Maricaulis maris MCS10: one gene and its partner. The main gene of each other region encodes a partner of the protein of the gene in region 2 in a complex. Links are inferred from orthologs where the notes say so. Each region holds a gene or a part of one and is shown on either strand. Other genes may lie near its edges.

What was found.
Region 1: the proteins of uvrB (region 2) and MMAR10_RS10680 are in contact, whole or in part, in a crystal structure (PDB 7EGT), measured with the Thermus thermophilus proteins. The link is inferred for Maricaulis maris MCS10 from one-to-one orthologs. Residues at the interface, in WP_096411307.1 of Thermus thermophilus: Glu23, Leu25, Arg26, Asp27, Gly28, Glu29, Arg30, Phe31, Arg55, Glu326, Asp327, Phe328, Glu379, Ser382, Gln383, His398, Gly400, Arg401; in WP_096412145.1 of Thermus thermophilus: His654, Arg656, Phe657, Gln666, Asp668, Glu669, Lys680, Arg681, Leu682, Ser683, Lys685, Tyr686, Ala687.

What each region holds. Positions count from the first base shown.
Region 1 is NC_008347.1:2,233,121-2,241,584, forward strand. The notes cover bases 1,770-4,743. They hold MMAR10_RS10680 (ATP-dependent helicase), read left to right. Parts: upstream 1,770-2,097; coding sequence 2,098-4,389; downstream 4,390-4,743. Other genes in these bases: MMAR10_RS10675 (hypothetical protein), read right to left, coding at 1,770-1,995; MMAR10_RS10685 (50S ribosomal protein L11 methyltransferase), read left to right, coding at 4,672-4,743. Also shown: MMAR10_RS10670 (GIY-YIG nuclease family protein), read left to right, coding at 1-75; more of MMAR10_RS10675, read right to left, coding at 1,249-1,769; more of MMAR10_RS10685, read left to right, coding at 4,744-5,532; MMAR10_RS10690 (serine hydrolase domain-containing protein), read right to left, coding at 5,536-6,570; MMAR10_RS16295 (LytTR family DNA-binding domain-containing protein), read left to right, coding at 6,662-8,131; MMAR10_RS17060 (hypothetical protein), read right to left, coding at 8,132-8,293. UniProt on the Escherichia coli protein: A helicase with DNA-dependent ATPase activity. Unwinds DNA duplexes with 3'-5' polarity. Translocates on single-stranded DNA with 3'-5' polarity. Initiates unwinding more efficiently from a nicked substrate than double-stranded DNA.
Region 2 is NC_008347.1:2,353,311-2,361,737, reverse strand. The notes cover bases 3,392-6,328. They hold uvrB (excinuclease ABC subunit UvrB), read right to left. Parts: upstream 5,975-6,328; coding sequence 3,809-5,974; downstream 3,392-3,808. Other genes in these bases: MMAR10_RS11210 (response regulator), read left to right, coding at 6,124-6,328; MMAR10_RS11220 (ATP-binding protein), read right to left, coding at 3,392-3,544. Also shown: MMAR10_RS11225 (DNA cytosine methyltransferase), read right to left, coding at 85-1,212; MMAR10_RS16920 (O-methyltransferase), read right to left, coding at 1,242-2,183; more of MMAR10_RS11220, read right to left, coding at 2,183-3,391; more of MMAR10_RS11210, read left to right, coding at 6,329-6,612; MMAR10_RS11205 (response regulator), read left to right, coding at 6,616-7,059; MMAR10_RS11200 (DUF3775 domain-containing protein), read right to left, coding at 7,099-7,497; MMAR10_RS11195 (response regulator), read left to right, coding at 7,696-8,196; MMAR10_RS16355 (hypothetical protein), read right to left, coding at 8,224-8,427. UniProt on the Escherichia coli protein: The UvrABC repair system catalyzes the recognition and processing of DNA lesions. A damage recognition complex composed of 2 UvrA and 2 UvrB subunits scans DNA for abnormalities.

The DNA of each region.
Region 1 (8,464 bases), 120 kb from region 2 along the record:
TGGAAAGACCTCTGGTTCGACATCCGCGGTGATTTCGACGAACAGGTGCCGATTGTGACCCGCCTCGAAGATTGAGCGTTTTCTGAGTCGATGAGCTCAACGTCGGTCCCGGATCGCGCTTCGCGCGTCCGGGAAAAATGTGTGTACAAAACTTCCAACATCCCAGCTCATTTCCCCCGGACGAAGCCCGGCGAAAGCCGGGCGCAGATCCGGGGCCGACGGGATGTGCAGCAGTCGCTCCGACCCAAGGCGGTCGACGGCACCTCCGCCAGGTGAGCCTTCAATTCGACAACCGGGGTAAATTCGACGAGCAGGTGCCAATCATCTCACCCATCGAGCACTGAGACTCGTCTGCAATGATGAGCTAAACGTCGGTCCCGGATCGCGCTGCGCGCGTCCGGGAAAAATTTGTGTGTGACGCGTCTATCAACCCAGCTCATTTCCCCCGGACGAAGCCCGGCAAAAGCCGGGCGCAGTTCCGGGGCCGACGGGATGTGCAGCAGCCAATTCAACGCCATAAACTTGGCAGTCACCCGGTGCGTGTCTTCAAGACGCCCATCTAGCCGGAACGGCCCCGGTGCGAGCACATTCCTGCTCAAGTCCACAACGACTGTATGTTTCCAATCTAAGATGCACCTGCAGGGCACCATCTGCGGCTCTCGGCAAATCGGACAACTGAACAGTCTGCACAAAGTAGCACGGCTCCTTTTGACCGAGCAGGATGCCAATTTCACTTTGCCCTGCCATCACGATCCAAATTCCATAAATCGGTCGTTCAAACGCTTGTCCCAACCCCACAAGCAGCTCTTCGGTCGAATTCACAGTCCCGAGCGACAACCGCTCCGCATGGGGAAGCCCAGCCTCCTCCGCGGCACAAATACTGTCTCGGGTGAGACTAACTTTTGTTCCCGAGTTCATGCGAAAGTCCCCCTGGCGAAAGCTGCCCGCTAATCGTTCGAGTACCGGGATTGCCAATCATTGTGCCGACCGTTGGTCCCGGATCGCGCTGCGCGCGTCCGGGAAAAATATGTGTGTGACGCGTCTAACAACCCGGCTCTTTTCCCCCGGACGAAGCCCGGCAAAAGCCGGGCGCAGATCCGGGGCCGACGAGCGGGTCAACCACTCGCCTGTTCAACACCCACCCCACGCGAACAAAAACCGAACAATCACACATCCCTCCCTTGGGATCGGGCGCCAATCGGTCCAGTATGTCGCATTGAATCGGTTCGACAAAAAGGGGCGGCGGCCCTATCCGTCACAGATTGCGGATGCACCTGCGTCCGCCAGTCTTGATGCCAGGCGGGCCAGGGCCTCCTCCCAGCCTGACGGGCTGGCGAGAAAGACAGTGCCGAGCGGTCGGCCAATCAGATCGCCCTGCCCGGCACCATGACCGCAACGCCCCGGTGTTCGCGTCGCCCCATCGATCGAAGCGCCATCGCGCCAATGCCAGCAGGTTTCCTCGCCCGAGGCATCTCGCCCCCAGACGCTGGTAACTCCACCTTCTTGTACAAGACCGACCCGGCTCTCTACCCCGAGCACTGTGAAGCCGGTCGCAGACAGGATTGTCCGCCACCGGCCATCCTCACTCTGACTGAGCAGCCAGTGCTCGGCCCCATGCCAGCGGAGATTGGCTATCACCAACTCGTCCTGCCCGTCGGCATTGAAATCCCGGACCCCCAGGCGGAGCAAACCGCCCATCGTCTCATAGGTCGTAGCCACAGACCCGTTCCAGACCGGCTCCAGTCGGACCTCACCATCGCGCCTTGCATACAGCAGCACACGCACATCGCCAGCGACACGCTGGGCACTGACGATCAATTCCGTCTCATCATCCAGCTGAAAGGAGCGCGGCCCGACAAGGCAGTGAAACGGGTTCAGGGCGGCACCAGAACCCGCCGGCACCGTGAGTATCTCAATAGTCGGCGCATCCTGAGCGCCGACCTGCCCTGCCACTGAGGCCAGCATCACCCATGCGAACAAAAAACGAACAATCACACATCCCTCCCTTGGGATCGGGCGCCAATCAGGTCAGTATGACGGATTGAATCGGTTCGACAAACAGGGGTTGCCCCCGCCGTCCAAGCAGCAGGGAATTGCATGTCCGGTCTTTCCATCTCCGACATGGCGCGGCCCGCGCCGCCGACGCCCTATCTTGACGGGCTGAATGCCGAGCAGCGCGCGGCCGTGGAAGCCATGGATGGTCCGGTCCTGGTTCTGGCGGGCGCCGGCACCGGCAAGACCCGCGTTTTGACCACACGACTTGCCCATATCCTTGCCACCGGTCGCGCCCGGCCGTGGGAGATCCTTGCTGTCACCTTCACCAACAAGGCGGCGCGGGAGATGAAGGAGCGGGTCGGCAAGATCATTGGCGAGGCGGTCGAGGGCGTGCCCTGGTTGGGCACATTCCACTCGGTGTCGGCCCAGATCCTGCGCCGCCATGCCGAGCTGGTGGATCTGAAATCCTCCTTCACCATTCTCGACACTGACGACCAGCTGCGCCTGATGAAGCAAATCATCCAGGCCGAAAATATCGACGAGAAACGCTGGACGCCGCGCCATCTCGCCAGCCTGATTGATGGCTGGAAGAATCGCGGGCTGATGCCGGACCAGCTGGGCGAGGACGACAAATGGGCCTTCGCCGAGGGGCGCGGGCAGGACCTCTACCGCATCTACCAGTCGCGCCTGAAGACACTGAACGCCTGTGATTTCGGCGATCTCTTGCTGCACACGCTGCACATTTTCAAGGACAATCCCGACGTCCTGAAATTCTATCACGACAAGTTCCGCTATCTCCTCGTCGACGAGTATCAGGACACCAATATCGCCCAGTATCTCTGGCTGCGGCTTTTGGCCCAGGGGACGGGAAACATCTGCTGTGTGGGTGATGACGACCAGTCGATCTATGGCTGGCGTGGCGCCGAGGTCGACAACATCCTCCGCTTTGAAAAGGACTTTTCCGGCGCCACCGTGATCCGGCTGGAACGCAATTACCGCTCGACCGCGCATATCCTGGGCGCCGCCTCGGGCCTGATCGCCGCCAACCGCTCCCGCCTGGGCAAGACGCTGTGGACCGATGATGCCGAGGGCGAGAAGGTCCAGGTGCGCGGCATCTGGGATGGCGAGGCCGAGGCCCGTTTTGTCGCCGAGGAGATCGAGAACTGGGTCTCCGGTCAGCGCGCCTATTCCGACAGCGCCGTGCTGGTCCGCGCCGCCTGGCAGATGCGCGCCTTTGAAGACCGCTTCATCATGCTGGGCCTGCCCTACAAGGTGATCGGCGGGCCGCGCTTTTTCGAGCGCGCCGAGGTCCGCGACGCCCACGCCTATCTGCGCCTGGTGCGCTCGCCGGAAGATGATCTCGCCTTCGAGCGCATCGTCAACACGCCCAAGCGCGGCATTGGCGACACCACCGTCCAGAAGATCGCCGTCACCGCCCGCGCCATGGGCGTGCCGATGACCGAGGCAACCCGGGTCATGCTGGGAACCGACGAGATCCGCGGCAAGGCCCGCACGGCGCTGGGCGTCTTCCTGCGCGATGTGGAACGCTGGCGCGAACAGTCCGAACAGAGCCGTCTGGACGAGCTGGCCGAGATCATTCTCGACGAGAGCGGCTATACCGCCATGTGGCGCGAGGACAAGACGCCCCAGGCCGCCGGCAAGCTGGAAAACCTCAAGGAGCTTGTCCGCTCCATGGGCGAGTACGACACGCTGGAAGCCTATCTCGAACACGTCGCCTTGTTGACCGATGCCGATCGCAAGCCGGACGAGGACGAGATCTCGCTGATGACGCTGCACGGCGCCAAGGGCCTGGAATTCCCGCTCGTCTTCCTGCCCGGTTGGGAAGAGACCGTCTTCCCCTCGCAGCGCTCGCTGGATGAGGGCGGCACGCGCTCGCTCGAGGAAGAACGCCGTCTCGCCTATGTCGGCATTACCCGCGCCCGCGAACGCGCCATCATCACCTTCACCGCCAACCGCATGATCTATGGCCGCTGGCAGACGGTCATCCCGTCGCGCTTCATCGATGAAATGCCCGTCGACCATGTCGAGGCGCGCTCGGAAACCGGCTATTATGACAGCGGTCCGGGCTTTGAAAGCGTCAGCCAGCAACCCGACGCCATGGCGTCCAGTTATTCCAGCCCGGGCTGGAAACGCTATCAGGCCAACCAGCAATCCGGCCGCCGCTCCGCCCCGCCCACCATCAATGCCAAGGCCACGCTCATTGAGAGCGGCGGGTCCGACACCCAAGGCACCTGGCGCGCCGGCGACCGCGTCTTCCACGACAAGTTCGGCTACGGCACGGTGAAAAAGGCCGATGGCTCGAAATACACCGTGAAATTCGACAAGGCCGGCGAGAAAAAGGTGGTGGAGAATTTCTTGCGGGAATTGCCATAGGGGGGAGGTCCTCGCCCTTGATGGGGAAAGGCCTGCCGGTATTTTCCTCCCCACGCGTGGGGAGGTGGATCGCCCGCAGGGCGAGACGGAGGGGTGACGCCGCAGGCGGCATGGGCCGCTCCTCGCTGCGCTCGCCCCCTTCGACCCGGCGCGACGCGCCGGCCCACTTCCCCCGCGAGCGGGGGCAGAAAGCGGAACAGGGTCCCGCGCCCCACACCCCTCCCCGCTTGATTTCCCGTCCGTCAGCGTCCACACCCGCCGCCTGATCCGGAGACCTTGCCCATGACCACGCTTTGGCGCCTGACGGCCCTGTCCGATTTTGCCACCCTTGCCGATGTTGTCGAACGGCTCGACGAGGCCCATCCGGCCGTCGCGCTCAGCTGGGCGATCTTCGAGGAGAGCGATGGGGCGCGGCTGGACGTGCTGTTTCAGTCCATGCCGGACGAAGCGGCCTTCCGCCGCGCCTCGGGCCTCGCCGAGGATATCCTGGTCGAGTTCGGGCCACTGCCGGAAGAGGATTGGGTTCGCCTGTCACTGCAAGGCCTCAAGCCGGTCGAAGGCGGGCGTTTCACCCTGTTCGGTGCCCATGACCGCGACGCCGTTGCCGCCGGCCAGATCGGCATCGAGATCGAAGCCGGACCGGCTTTCGGGACCGGCCATCACGGCACCACACGTGGCTGCCTGATCGCCTTTTCAGAAATGCTGGACGCCGGCGCCGATCCGAAGACGGTGTTCGATCTGGGCTGCGGCACCGCTGTCCTGGCCATCGCCGCCGCCAAGGCGCTGCCGGCCGCCGAAGTGCTGGCATCGGACATCGACCCTGAAGCCGTCGATGAAAGCACCGAGAACTGCACGAAGAACGCAACGCCCGGCATTGACTGTTTCGTCGCCGAAGGGCTCGACCATGCCAAGCTGGCCGGGCGTCAGTTCGAGCTGGTCTTCGCCAACATCCTCGCCGGCCCGCTGGTCGAACTGGCGCCCGGCGTCGCAGACATCCTGGCACCCGGTGGCAAGGTCATCCTGTCCGGCCTGCTGACCGAACAGGAAGCCATGGTCCGGACCGCCTATGAGGCCGCCGGACTCACCGTCCACCGCCAGCCGCCGCTGGAGGGTTGGGAAACCCTGGTCGCGACAAAGGGTTAGGCGCTACTCTTCGGCCTCTTGCAGACCGGCGAACAGGTCGGCCAGCTCGATCGACAGCGCCTGGAGGTTTTCGCTGTCGGCATTGCCGGCCAGCGCCACTGACACGCGTGGCTCGACATAGACGAGCAGGAAGGAGCGGCCGCCCGGCGAACCACCGGAATGCGCCGCATAACGCAGATCGATGTCGGACGCATAGCCGGCCCAGGGGCCCGGCAGATCGGTCCATCCTGCCAGCTCGATCATCTCACCCGCGGCCAGGGCCTGCCCCATCGCAGCCAGCTCACGTGAGCTGGCCAGCAGACCACCCGCACCGAATTTGCACTCGGCCGACAGGCCGTCGATGATTTGCGGGCCCTCCCCGAGATCGACCCAATTGCTGGCCTTGTCGGCACCTTCCAGATCACGCCTGGCCAGATAGGTGTCGCCGAGCGCCACCTGCATGGCGGCATCAAAACCCGTCGTCTCCGTCAGCTGCACCAGCAAATGACTCAGCAACACATAGCCATAGGTCGAGTAGGCCATTTCGCCGGTTGAAGACTGGGAAAGCGGTTCGTCGATGAAGTGACCCAGCGCGTCGGCCGGGGTTTCGCAGCGGCGATCCGAGAAGCTGATCCAGTCGGCCCGCGAAGTGTAGTGGCGAACGCCTGCCCGGTGCTCGAGCAGCGCGCGCAAGGTGACGGCGTCATAATGCGCCGGCAGGTCCGGGTCGATCTGCCGGACCGGTGTGTCGAGATCGAGGCCACCGGTCTGTTCAAGACGAACATAGGCCAGCGCTGTCAGCATCTTGGCCACCGAATAGACATTGTAGGGGCGGTCGACACCATCCGCATCATCGCGCTGCCAGCCGCCTTCGGCTTCCCAGACAATCCCGCCATCCACCATGACGGTGGCGTTGAGCGCAGGATAGGTTTGCGCCAGCGGGTCGAAGGCCGCCTGGGCCTGCTCGGCAAGCGAGGGCGCAGCAACCTGACCGGCCATACCCAGCCAGAGCGATGCGGCACTGGCGCTTGCGGTCAGAAAACTTCCAATCATGAACATCTGTGATCCTGTAGTTGACTTGCCCCCCGGCAAAGGGGGCACATGCGGTGAATTCCCGGGCTCGACCATCGCAAAAGGACGAATGGCTCACATGATGGCTGGATGGCTCAAAGCGATCGCAGACCGGCGACCCGGCCTGGAAAGTGTCAGCCTGATGCTGCTGGCGCTCGTCTTTCTGCTGACCGCGCCCCAGCCCCGGATCGAGGCCCGCACGCCGCAGTCCGTACGCTATGTCGATGCGGATGTCGGGTTGGCGGCCCTGCTCGCTGATCCTGCTGCGGGCGAACCGGTCGCCTATCGCGCAATCGGGCGTCCGGCAACTGCGGGCTGGCTGGTCTGGGATGATGTGCCGATCTCCCGTGACGGACCGCCACCGGCGATCAGCACGTCAGGCCCCTTCTCGGCCACCTTGTGGTTCAATGGCGAGAGGATCGGTGAAAAAGGCCGTCCCGGTGCGGACGCGGCCGAGGAGACAGCGGGGCCGATTGACAGCCTGTTTGCGGTGCCCGCCGACCTGATCAGGCCCGACAGCAACCAGCTCGTGATGCGCCTGTCCAGCCATCGGGCCGGCTATACGCCCTACAGCCTGGTCCAGTCCCTCTTCGTCCTGCCCTACAGTGCCGAAATCCGCCGACCGGTGCGCTATTATCTGCCGCTGGTCAGTCTCGGCGCCGGCCTGGTGGCGCTGGCGATCGCCTTTGCGCTCCGGGCCCGGCGAACTGGCGACGGAAGAGGCCTCTGGCTGACGCTGTCACTGGCAGGGCTGGCGCTGGCTGGCCTGGCCGAGATTTCCCGCGCGATGATCAATTATCCCTATGACTGGCATCAGCCCCGCCAGGCGCTCAGCCTGTTCGGCCTGACGGTCTTCGGGGCCGCCCTGCTGCGCTTTGCCCAAGTGCGCTGGCCCGCACCCGGCCAGGTCGCGCGGGCATGGATTGGTGTGACCGGCCTCGCCGCCCTGGCCAGCTTTGTCTTGATGACCGGCTATGACGCCCGGTCTGCGGCCGTGACCGCCTGCCTGACCGGTTCGACCGCCCTGTGGATGGCATGGCGGGGCGACGCACAGGCCCGGATGCTGGCCATCGGGATGGCAGCCATACCGGTCTATGCGCTCTTTCTGCCGGCAGACCTGATCGATCGGGGCGTCCATGCGCTTGTGCTGGGACTGTTGGCAATACCCGCCATTCGATGGCCCGACCTGCTTCAGCCAGAACCCGCGGCGGCGCCCGCCATCCTGGCATTGCAGTCCACCGGGCGCCTGACCCGGCTGAGCTGCGCCGAGATTGCCCATCTCACCGCGGCAGGCAATTACACCGAGGTCCGCACCCGGGACGGCGTAACGCATCTGGACAATCGCAATCTGAGTAGCCTGCTCGAGATCCTGCCGGGCGACTTCATCCGCATTCACCGCTCGCACGCGGTCAATCTCGATCATGTCGAGGCGCTGACCAGCGAAGTGGGCAGTCGCTACCATCTGGTTCTCACCACCGGCGCGCAGATACCCGTCAGCCGGCGGGAGGTCGCTGGCCTGCGCGAACGCCTCGCCGGTCGCAAAGCCTGATCAGGCGCGCCTGCCCTTGACGCCGAAGGCGGCGAGGAAGGCGTTGACGTCGTTGGTGCGCGGCAGGGTGCGCACACCGGCGCGAGACCGGTTGCGATCCATCGTGCGGGTGAGCATGTCGTTGGCGTTCATGGCGCGCCAGTCATCGATCCCGTACAACATGGGAAACTCCTGTGATTTCCCCGCGCTTTAGCCATGGAAGTGCGCGCGTGCGAAGACGCGGTTCAGCAAGCCCGGCCTGCGCAAATGCATGGCCCGTGTCATATGCCCGCAACAGAGTCAGCCGCGCCCCTGTCACCGCCCCGGACACAGGCATTGAACCGCTCCCGTGAC
Region 2 (8,427 bases):
GCTGGAACCGCACGGCGCTCAGGAGTGTTCTTGAATCAAGGCATGGGCGCAGTTTAGGCGCTGTGAGGTGGGGGATAAGGTAGTTTACTCGGCTGCCAGCGGCAACGCGTTCTTCGAGTCCAACTTGCTTGCTATCACACTAAAAATCGCTTCCGAAAATATCGGTGAGACGCTATTTCCGATCATCCTGTGGCTGTGCCACTTGGTCGGGTGAAACAGAAACCAATCAGGAAAGCCTTGAAGTCGAGCGGCTTCTCGAATTGAAATCACACGCGGCTCGCGTGGATGTATTGGGCGAGCGGCTTGATAGGAGCCTTTGTCTGATCCTGTGCCAGCGCGCAGTGTCGGAGCGATACCCTCCCAACTGAGACGTTGATACCGACTGACGGATTCTTGCTTGCCTGGCAGGGTTTCCGAGAAGCGTTCAATAGTCTTGGCGGTATGCTCGGTCGGTTGAAGCCCGGTTACATAACCCTTGGCGAACAGCTGCCTCGCGTATTCTGGCAAATAGCCTCGCGGTGGTGGAGTGCGCATCTTTCGAGCGTACGCACTTTTGGGTTCAGTTGTGTACTTGACCCAGTCGTATCCGCCGTCTTTACGAACGCCCGCGCTAGGCGAAGGTAGATCGTGAATGGCTTCTCGAACAGACGTGGAGGGTAACTTCACCCGATCGAAATCGGCCACTGAAAGGGCATCCATTTCACTGGGGTTGAAGCCAACAATTAGGACGCGCTCTCGACTGGTCGCGGCGCCAAAATCCGCCGCGTTCAGTTTGATTGGCCCGAGTACCTCGTAGTGGTCAGGGATTGATGAAAGCACGGCATCGACAGTGGATTTATGTCGCGGTGCCAATATGCCGGGGACGTTCTCCATCACGAAAAACTTGGGGCCCAAAGCTGCCGTGAGTTCAATGAAACGGACCGCCAAATTGTTTCTGGGATCATCATCAATTGAACGCCCCATAACGCTGAACCCTTGGCAGGGCGGGCCGCCGATCACACCAACAGGGCGCTCAGGCCCTGATTTGCGCTTTAGAGTAGCCGCCTTCGTTTTGGCGAGATCGAGTTTCTCAGCGTTTCCGACGCCGAAATTGCGGCGGTACGCAGAGCGGAGGTCGTTGTCGACATCGACCGCCAAAGCGGTGTTGAACCCGGCGTAGTGGGCACCGAGTGAGAGGCCACCGCAGCCACAAAAGAGATCAACAATGTTCAAAGTGCGTCCACCTGATTCCAAGCGCCATTCTAGCTCGATAGCTGAGCGAAGTGAGGATAGTAACGGTAGAATTCCTGAAAAGATCGAATTTGCTCCTCTTTCAAATCGAAGCCAATTCGTTTGAGGCTACCTCTGGTCATGGGGCGTGTGCGAGGCAGTGAAGCTTGAAGAGCCGCACTCTCTTTGAGGGTCAGAGGTGGGGTCTCGATTTTGAGATCGGGGAAACCTCGACGATCATTGTGCATATGAGCTTTCGCTGCTTCACGCGCTGCAGGTTCAGGAAAGCAACCTCCTACAGTGACCATCGGTGCTCCATCACGATACGGGAGCAAACAGCTTGGCACAAAGCCTCCCGGTCGACCGTTTGCGATTGCAGCTGACTGGAGACTGTCCAGTGTTAGTTGTCCTAGAAATCGTTGTAGGCGATCTGCACCAAGCAACTCTCGGTCGACATCATCAGGGTACCCGTCCCCGAACAATGCTCTTAAATTCTCATCGATCTGCCTTGGTTTGCCATACTTGTGCGGCACCGCATTAAAAGTTACGAATAGTTGGCTGGAATGCGGCAAAATCGTTGTTAAATCATATATTTCCTGAAGTGAATCCTCAGAGAGACGGTCATCGTAGTCCAGCCACACAATCCAAGGTCGGTTACCGTATCTCGAGTCTGCACCGATCTCGGGGATTACGTCGCAACTCCACCCATGCCTTACGTCTATGCACTTGAAGGGTTTATTGAATTTTGCTCGCTTGTACCCGATTTCATCGGCTTCGATTGAGACTAGGTCGCCTATTTCCAATGCTTTATGGGCTATGTGAAAATCGGTGAACCAGACGGACCCGAATCCAATGTAAACTGGATTAGAGACCTCCATTGCGGCTACTGTCGAACGGACAATCTCGAATACGATCGAACGCTGGATGGCCTTGTTGGGCCTCAGGCTATAATTCACAGTGTCAAACGTGGCCATTAGTCTTCGCCGACGAGCTCATTGAACGCTAGTTCAAAGGTATTTATTCCGACATCACGATAAGGCAGTCCTACATTGCCCATAGCCGCGGCGAGCTCTCGAACCCTATTCTTCGGCATCTGATAAGCGATGTTTGCGACCGGCTCGCGGGTTTTGGCTGTAAAGCTTGGCAATTTTGCAGTTTTAGAATGTTCGATCTCGAATATCGAAATGTTGTTAGTTGCACTTTCGCTTTTATATGCGGCATCTCGCTGCGACTTCCGCGCATTTGTGTATTCAATCCAGGAGGTTGACGGCTTCCTCATCTGAGCCAACGCTCGGCGGAACATCGGCTGTGTTGCATCCACACTTCGCTTGGTTGTGGTCAACGGAAGAGATTCTGCATTCTCAGCTGAGAATATAACGATCCCGAGAAATCCACTGTACTGTGGGTGCCATTTCGGCCAATTGGGCGTGCCCCATCCAGTAATGGTAGATTTGTCTGCGGCCACTACTACTCTACCATTGCAGATGACATACCAGCCTGATCGCTGCTCAAAGTCTTTTCTTCGTTCGCCTGGTTCGAGGTCATCAGGAGGTGGGGCGCCCATTCCTGCAAGAATTTCAACAAAGACTTCCTCGCCGTTCACTTCGTCGACGTACGAGTCGCGCATAGGTGTGAATTCCGCGCTCTCCCGCAGTTCAATCAACCAACCCGTGACCGGCATGCCATTTACGGATATCTGAAGCCCGCGATGAAGATGTATACTGTAGTCTCTCGAGATCACCCGTATTAGCTGTTTCACAAAATCCGGGTTCGAAAAATCAGCTTTGGTGTTGTCAGTTAGATTATCTACGCTGATCTGGACGCCGGGCTCTGGTAGAGGGTTGTCGCTTTCTATATCGAAATCCCAATCTTCTTTGTCGCCGTGCGCTAGCCATCTGTCCACGTCGATGGGAACTCGGAATGCTTCAATTTCGCCATTCGCTTCCGAAGTGCTGCGAACTAAAATTTTGCGCCCAATCTTGAAGACGGCACGTTTCATTCCAATGCCGTAGATGCCGATACTATATGATTCTGCGTCTGCGTTGGCTGATCGCCCAAAAGTGAATGCGTATTCGACGGCATCATCGAAGGATATTCCGCCGCAATTGTCGCTTATTGTGAATCCATCTTCAGATAGGCTGATGTCAATTTTGTACTGATCGAGCTCAACGTTGTTATTCAGCGTGAACGCGTTTCCACCGGCTCTTTCCCAAGCGCCATCGATACAGTTGTCGATCAAATCCAATATGCAATCAGTGAGCGTAATGTCTCTTGTCAGCATTCTGACAAAAAACGCCCTAGTTGGATTAGCGCTCGCGCTGCCTAGCTTTTTCATTCCAATCCTCATGCGCCCCTAGATTGCGGCATGATGGGAATTTCTCTTGGAGCCGTCAATTTGTATGTGGGGTGATCGCGGTATCGCGTTCACTATCGCCCTCCGCTCGCCGATTCTAGTGTGCCCGGAGTTGCTAGTTAGCGAATTCTGTGGACGTTGACCCCGAATGTGAGAACACGATCCCGCGCACAAATTCCGGATTTCATCTCTGACCTTAGACTTTTTCCCACCTGCTGTCCCTGGCGCTGCGGCGGATGAAGCCGTCTACTCCCCCCGCAACTTCAAAACCTCATCCCTTAACCTCGCCGCTTCCTCAAACTCCAGATCCGCAGCCGCCTCGCGCATCCGCTTCTCAAGATCCGCAATCACCGCGACCACATTATCCCCCGCCACAAACGCCGCCTGATCGGCCTCGCGCAGGCCTTTCGGCTTGCCATCGCCCTTCTTGCGGCCCTTGGCCGCCACGCCGCGGCCCTTGGCTTGGGACTCCATCACTTCTTCCAGGATGTCGCTGATGCCCCTTGTGATCGTCGTCGGGGTGATGCCGTGTTCTTCGTTGTGGGCGATCTGTTTGGTGCGGCGGCGGTTGGTTTCGTCCATGGCGCGTTGCATCGAGCCGGTGATGCGGTCGGCATAGAGGATGACCTTCGAGTCGGCGTTGCGGGCGGCGCGGCCGATGGTCTGGACCAGGCTGGTTTCTGACCTGAGAAAGCCTTCCTTGTCGGCGTCGAGAATGGCGACGAGGCCGCATTCGGGGATGTCGAGGCCTTCGCGCAAGAGGTTGATGCCGATCAGCACGTCATAGACGCCGAGGCGCAGGTCGCGGATCAGTTCGATGCGTTCGACCGTGTCGACGTCGGAGTGCATGTAGCGGACCTTCAGGCCCTGCTCATGCATGTATTCGGTCAGGTCCTCGGCCATGCGCTTGGTCAGCGTGGTGACCAGGGTGCGGAAACCCTTTTCGGCGGTGGCGCGGGCCTCGTCGATGACATCATCGACCTGGGAGGCGCCATCTGTGGAGACCGGGCGGATCTCGACCGGCGGGTCGATCAGGCCGGTGGGGCGGATGACTTGCTCCGTGAACACACCGCCAGTCTGGTTCAGCTCCCACTGGCCCGGTGTCGCCGAGACCGAGATGGTCTGCGGCCGCATGGCGTCCCATTCCTCGAATTTGAGCGGGCGGTTGTCGAGACAGCTTGGCAGGCGAAAACCGTGATCGGTCAGCGTCTTCTTGCGGCTGAAATCGCCCTTGTACATGGCGCCCAGCTGCGGGATCGAGACATGGCTCTCATCGGCGAAGACGAGGGCGTCCTCCGGAATGTATTCGAACAGGGTGGGCGGCGGCTCGCCCGGCTTGCGACCGGTCAGATAGCGGGAATAATTCTCGATGCCGGCGCACGAACCGGTGGCGCCGAGCATTTCCAGGTCGAACTCGGTGCGCTGCTGCAGGCGCTGGGCTTCCAGCAGCTGGCCATTGGCCTCCATCCAGGCGAGGCGTTCCTTGAGCTCGGCCTTGATCTTGACCACGGCCTGGTTGAGCGTCGGGCGCGGCGTCACATAGTGCGAATTGGCGTAGAACTTGACCGATTTGAGCTCGGTCATGGTCTTGCCGGTCAGCGGATCAAACTCGGTGATCTGCTCGACCTCATCGCCGAAAAAGCCGATGCGCCAGGCGCGGTCGTCATAATGGGCCGGGAAGACTTCCAGATTATCGCCGCGAATGCGGAAAGTGCCGCGGATGAAGGCGGCGTCATTGCGGGTGTATTGCAGGTCGACCAGCTGGCGCGTGATGGCGCGCGGATCGACGATGTCGCCGGGCTTCAGCTCGAAAGTCATCGCCGTATAGGTCTCGACCGAGCCGATGCCGTAAATGCAGGAGACCGAGGCGACGATGATCACGTCATCGCGTTCGAGGATGGAGCGCGTCGCGGCGTGGCGCATCCGGTCGATCGCCTCATTGATCGACGATTCTTTCTCGATGTAGGTGTCGGTGCGCGGCACATAGGCCTCGGGCATGTAGTAGTCGTAATAGGAGACGAAATACTCGACCGCATTGTTCGGGAAGAAGCTCTTGAACTCGCCATAGAGCTGGGCGGCGAGGGTCTTGTTGGGCGCCAGGATCAGGGCCGGGCGCTGCACCGCCTCGATGATCTTGGCCATGGTGAAGGTCTTGCCGGTACCGGTGGCGCCCAGGAGGACCTGGTCGCGCTCCTCATCCTTGAGCCCGGCGACCAGTTCCTCGATCGCCTGCGGCTGGTCGCCCTTGGGGGAGTATTCCGAGACGCACTGGAAACGCTGCCCGCCTTCGGACTTTTCCGGCCGGTCCGGGCGGTGGGGCGTCCACTCGCCGGCGGTCGTCACGCTGGTCAGCGTGTCGAGCACGAAGTCTTCCGGGGCGGTGAGGGTGTCGTCGAGGGTCAGCTTGGCCATGGGGGGAATATGTGACGCTGCGCGCGCGAGGGCCAGTGCCGCACTGCGACCTCCTTGCCAGCATGCTGTCAGGAGGCCGCATAGCGCATGAGCGGGCGTTAGGCCGGTGTTCAGCGGTTTGTGGTTCACTGGTGGACGAGGAGATGAGGATGACCGCTCATTCAATACCATCACCGGCAATACCATCACCGGCAATACCATCACCGGATCGTCTCACCGTGCTGCTCGTCGATGACAGCCGCCCGGTCCGAGGTGTCATCCGGACCCTGCTCAACGGCATTGGTTTCGCCCGTGTTTTCGAGGCGGCTGATGGCGATGAGGCCCTTGTCCTCGCCCGCACCTGCCGTCCGGATCTGGCCCTGGTCGATTATGATCTCGGCCAGGCGACCGGTCTCGATCTTGCCCGCCGCCTGCGCGATCCGCTGCAATGCGCCCGGCCGGACCTGCCGGTGTTTCTGCTGGCGGCGGACGGGTTTGCCCATCTCGTGCGTGGCGCCCGGGCGGCGGGTGTGTCCGCTGTCCTGCCAAAGCCGGTCAATCCGCGCACCCTGCTGGCCGGACTCGCCGCGTCATTTTCCGCACCCGGCTTATTGCCGGAATCGACCGCCATGTTAGATTCTGCGACCAGAGAGGGTTGATGCATGTCGAATTTACCATTGGCCGGGCAGCGAATCCTGATCGTCGAAGATGTCGCGTCCATCCGGACCCTGGTGGCGAAACTGCTGGAACGGCTGGGCTGCGAGGATGTGTTGGAATCGGCCGACGGCGAAACCGCCTGGCAACACCTGCAACGTCAGAAAATCGACGCCATGCTGCTCGATTATGAGCTGCAGGGCGATGACGGCATTTCGATCGCCTGGCGCGTGCGGGCGGACAAGGATTTGCTGAACAAGGATGTGCCGATCATCCTGCTGACCGCCCATGACGAAATCCGCATCGTCGAGGCGGCGCGGAAGGCCGATATCGACGCCTATCTGGTCAAGCCGGTCATGCCCGACCGCCTGGGCAGGCGCATTCTCGAAGCGATCAAGCATCGCCAGGAAGTTGTCGGACTGCCGCCCGGCGCAACGGAAGTGTCCTGGTAGGGAGACGTGTCCTGGCAGGGGCCGGCAGGCGTGGCCCGGTCAGGCGTCGTCGAACACGTCCGCCTCGATCACCGAATCCAGACCCAGCTCCAGATAATCACCCAGCATGGGCGCGCCGAGCAGGTAGTCCTCGGTGGGGCCGCTGCGGCGGCTGCGGGCCTCGCGGACGGCGCGACGGAAATCCGGCCCGTCATAATCACCGCGACCGATCCAGTACAGCGCCACCAGTTCGGCCTGGGCTTCTTCGTCGAGCGAACCCAGCCAGTCCTCGATTTCGGTGCGGATCGGATCCCTGTCGCCGGTGAGCAGGCTCTCTACAGCATCGGTCTCGCCGCTATCAGCGTCGCGCTCGAAATCGTCGATCTGTTCCTTGCTGTCATAGGCGCGGGCCCGATCAATCAGGGAGCGCACCATTTTCTCTGCGATGTTCATGACCATGCCCTCTTCAAGCTGCCAGATTGAACGCAACGCAACGAAATGAGCCTAGCACGGATCGGGTGGTTTGTGACCTGTCGACCCGGCCGCCCGCGTGCGGCAGTCTGTCGCCATGCCTGCCCAGCACGGTCAAGACTTGGTTAAGGCCGCATGTGCACAATTGGGCTGACCGTTGATTCCCTTTCGCGATTGCGAGAATTCATGTCCGGCAGTTTCGACCGCATCCGCGTTCTCATCGTTGAGGACAATGCGCACATGTCGACCATCCTGCGCACCATCCTGCAGGGGTTTGGCGTGCGCACGATCGTGGAAGTGCGCGACGCGGCTGATGCCTTCGAAACCATGCGCGATGTCAATCCGGATTTTGCCCTTGTCGACTACATGCTGGGCGATCTCAACGGGCTGGAATTCACCCGCCTGGTGCGCACGGCTTCGGACAGTGCCAACAAGTATCTGCCCATCGTGATGGTCACCGGTCATACCGACCGCTCCAAGGTGATCGAGGCGATCAATGCCGGCGTGAACGAATACCTCGCCAAGCCGGTGCGTCCGGTCGACCTCTTCCATCGGATTTCTGCCCTGATCGAGCGGCCGCGCCGCTTCATCAAGGCACCGACCTATTTCGGTCCCGACCGCCGTCGTCGCCAGGATCCGCGCTATGCCGGGCCGTGGCGCCGCGAGGGCGATGAGGACAAGGCCTAGCTGATGTAAGGTCCGGTCGGCGCGGGCCTAGTCGCCCCCGGGGCCGTTCAAGATGGTGATCGTGCAGACCGGGTTGGCGCTCATCGTGTACTCCAGCTCTGACGACACTGTCACCGCCTGAAGGTTTGTGCCATTGGCTGTACAGCTGGCGTCGCTGCCAAAGCCCCACTCGAATTCGATCAGGATGGAGTCCCCGAAAGGCAGTAACAGCCTGATCATGCCTCCCAGCGC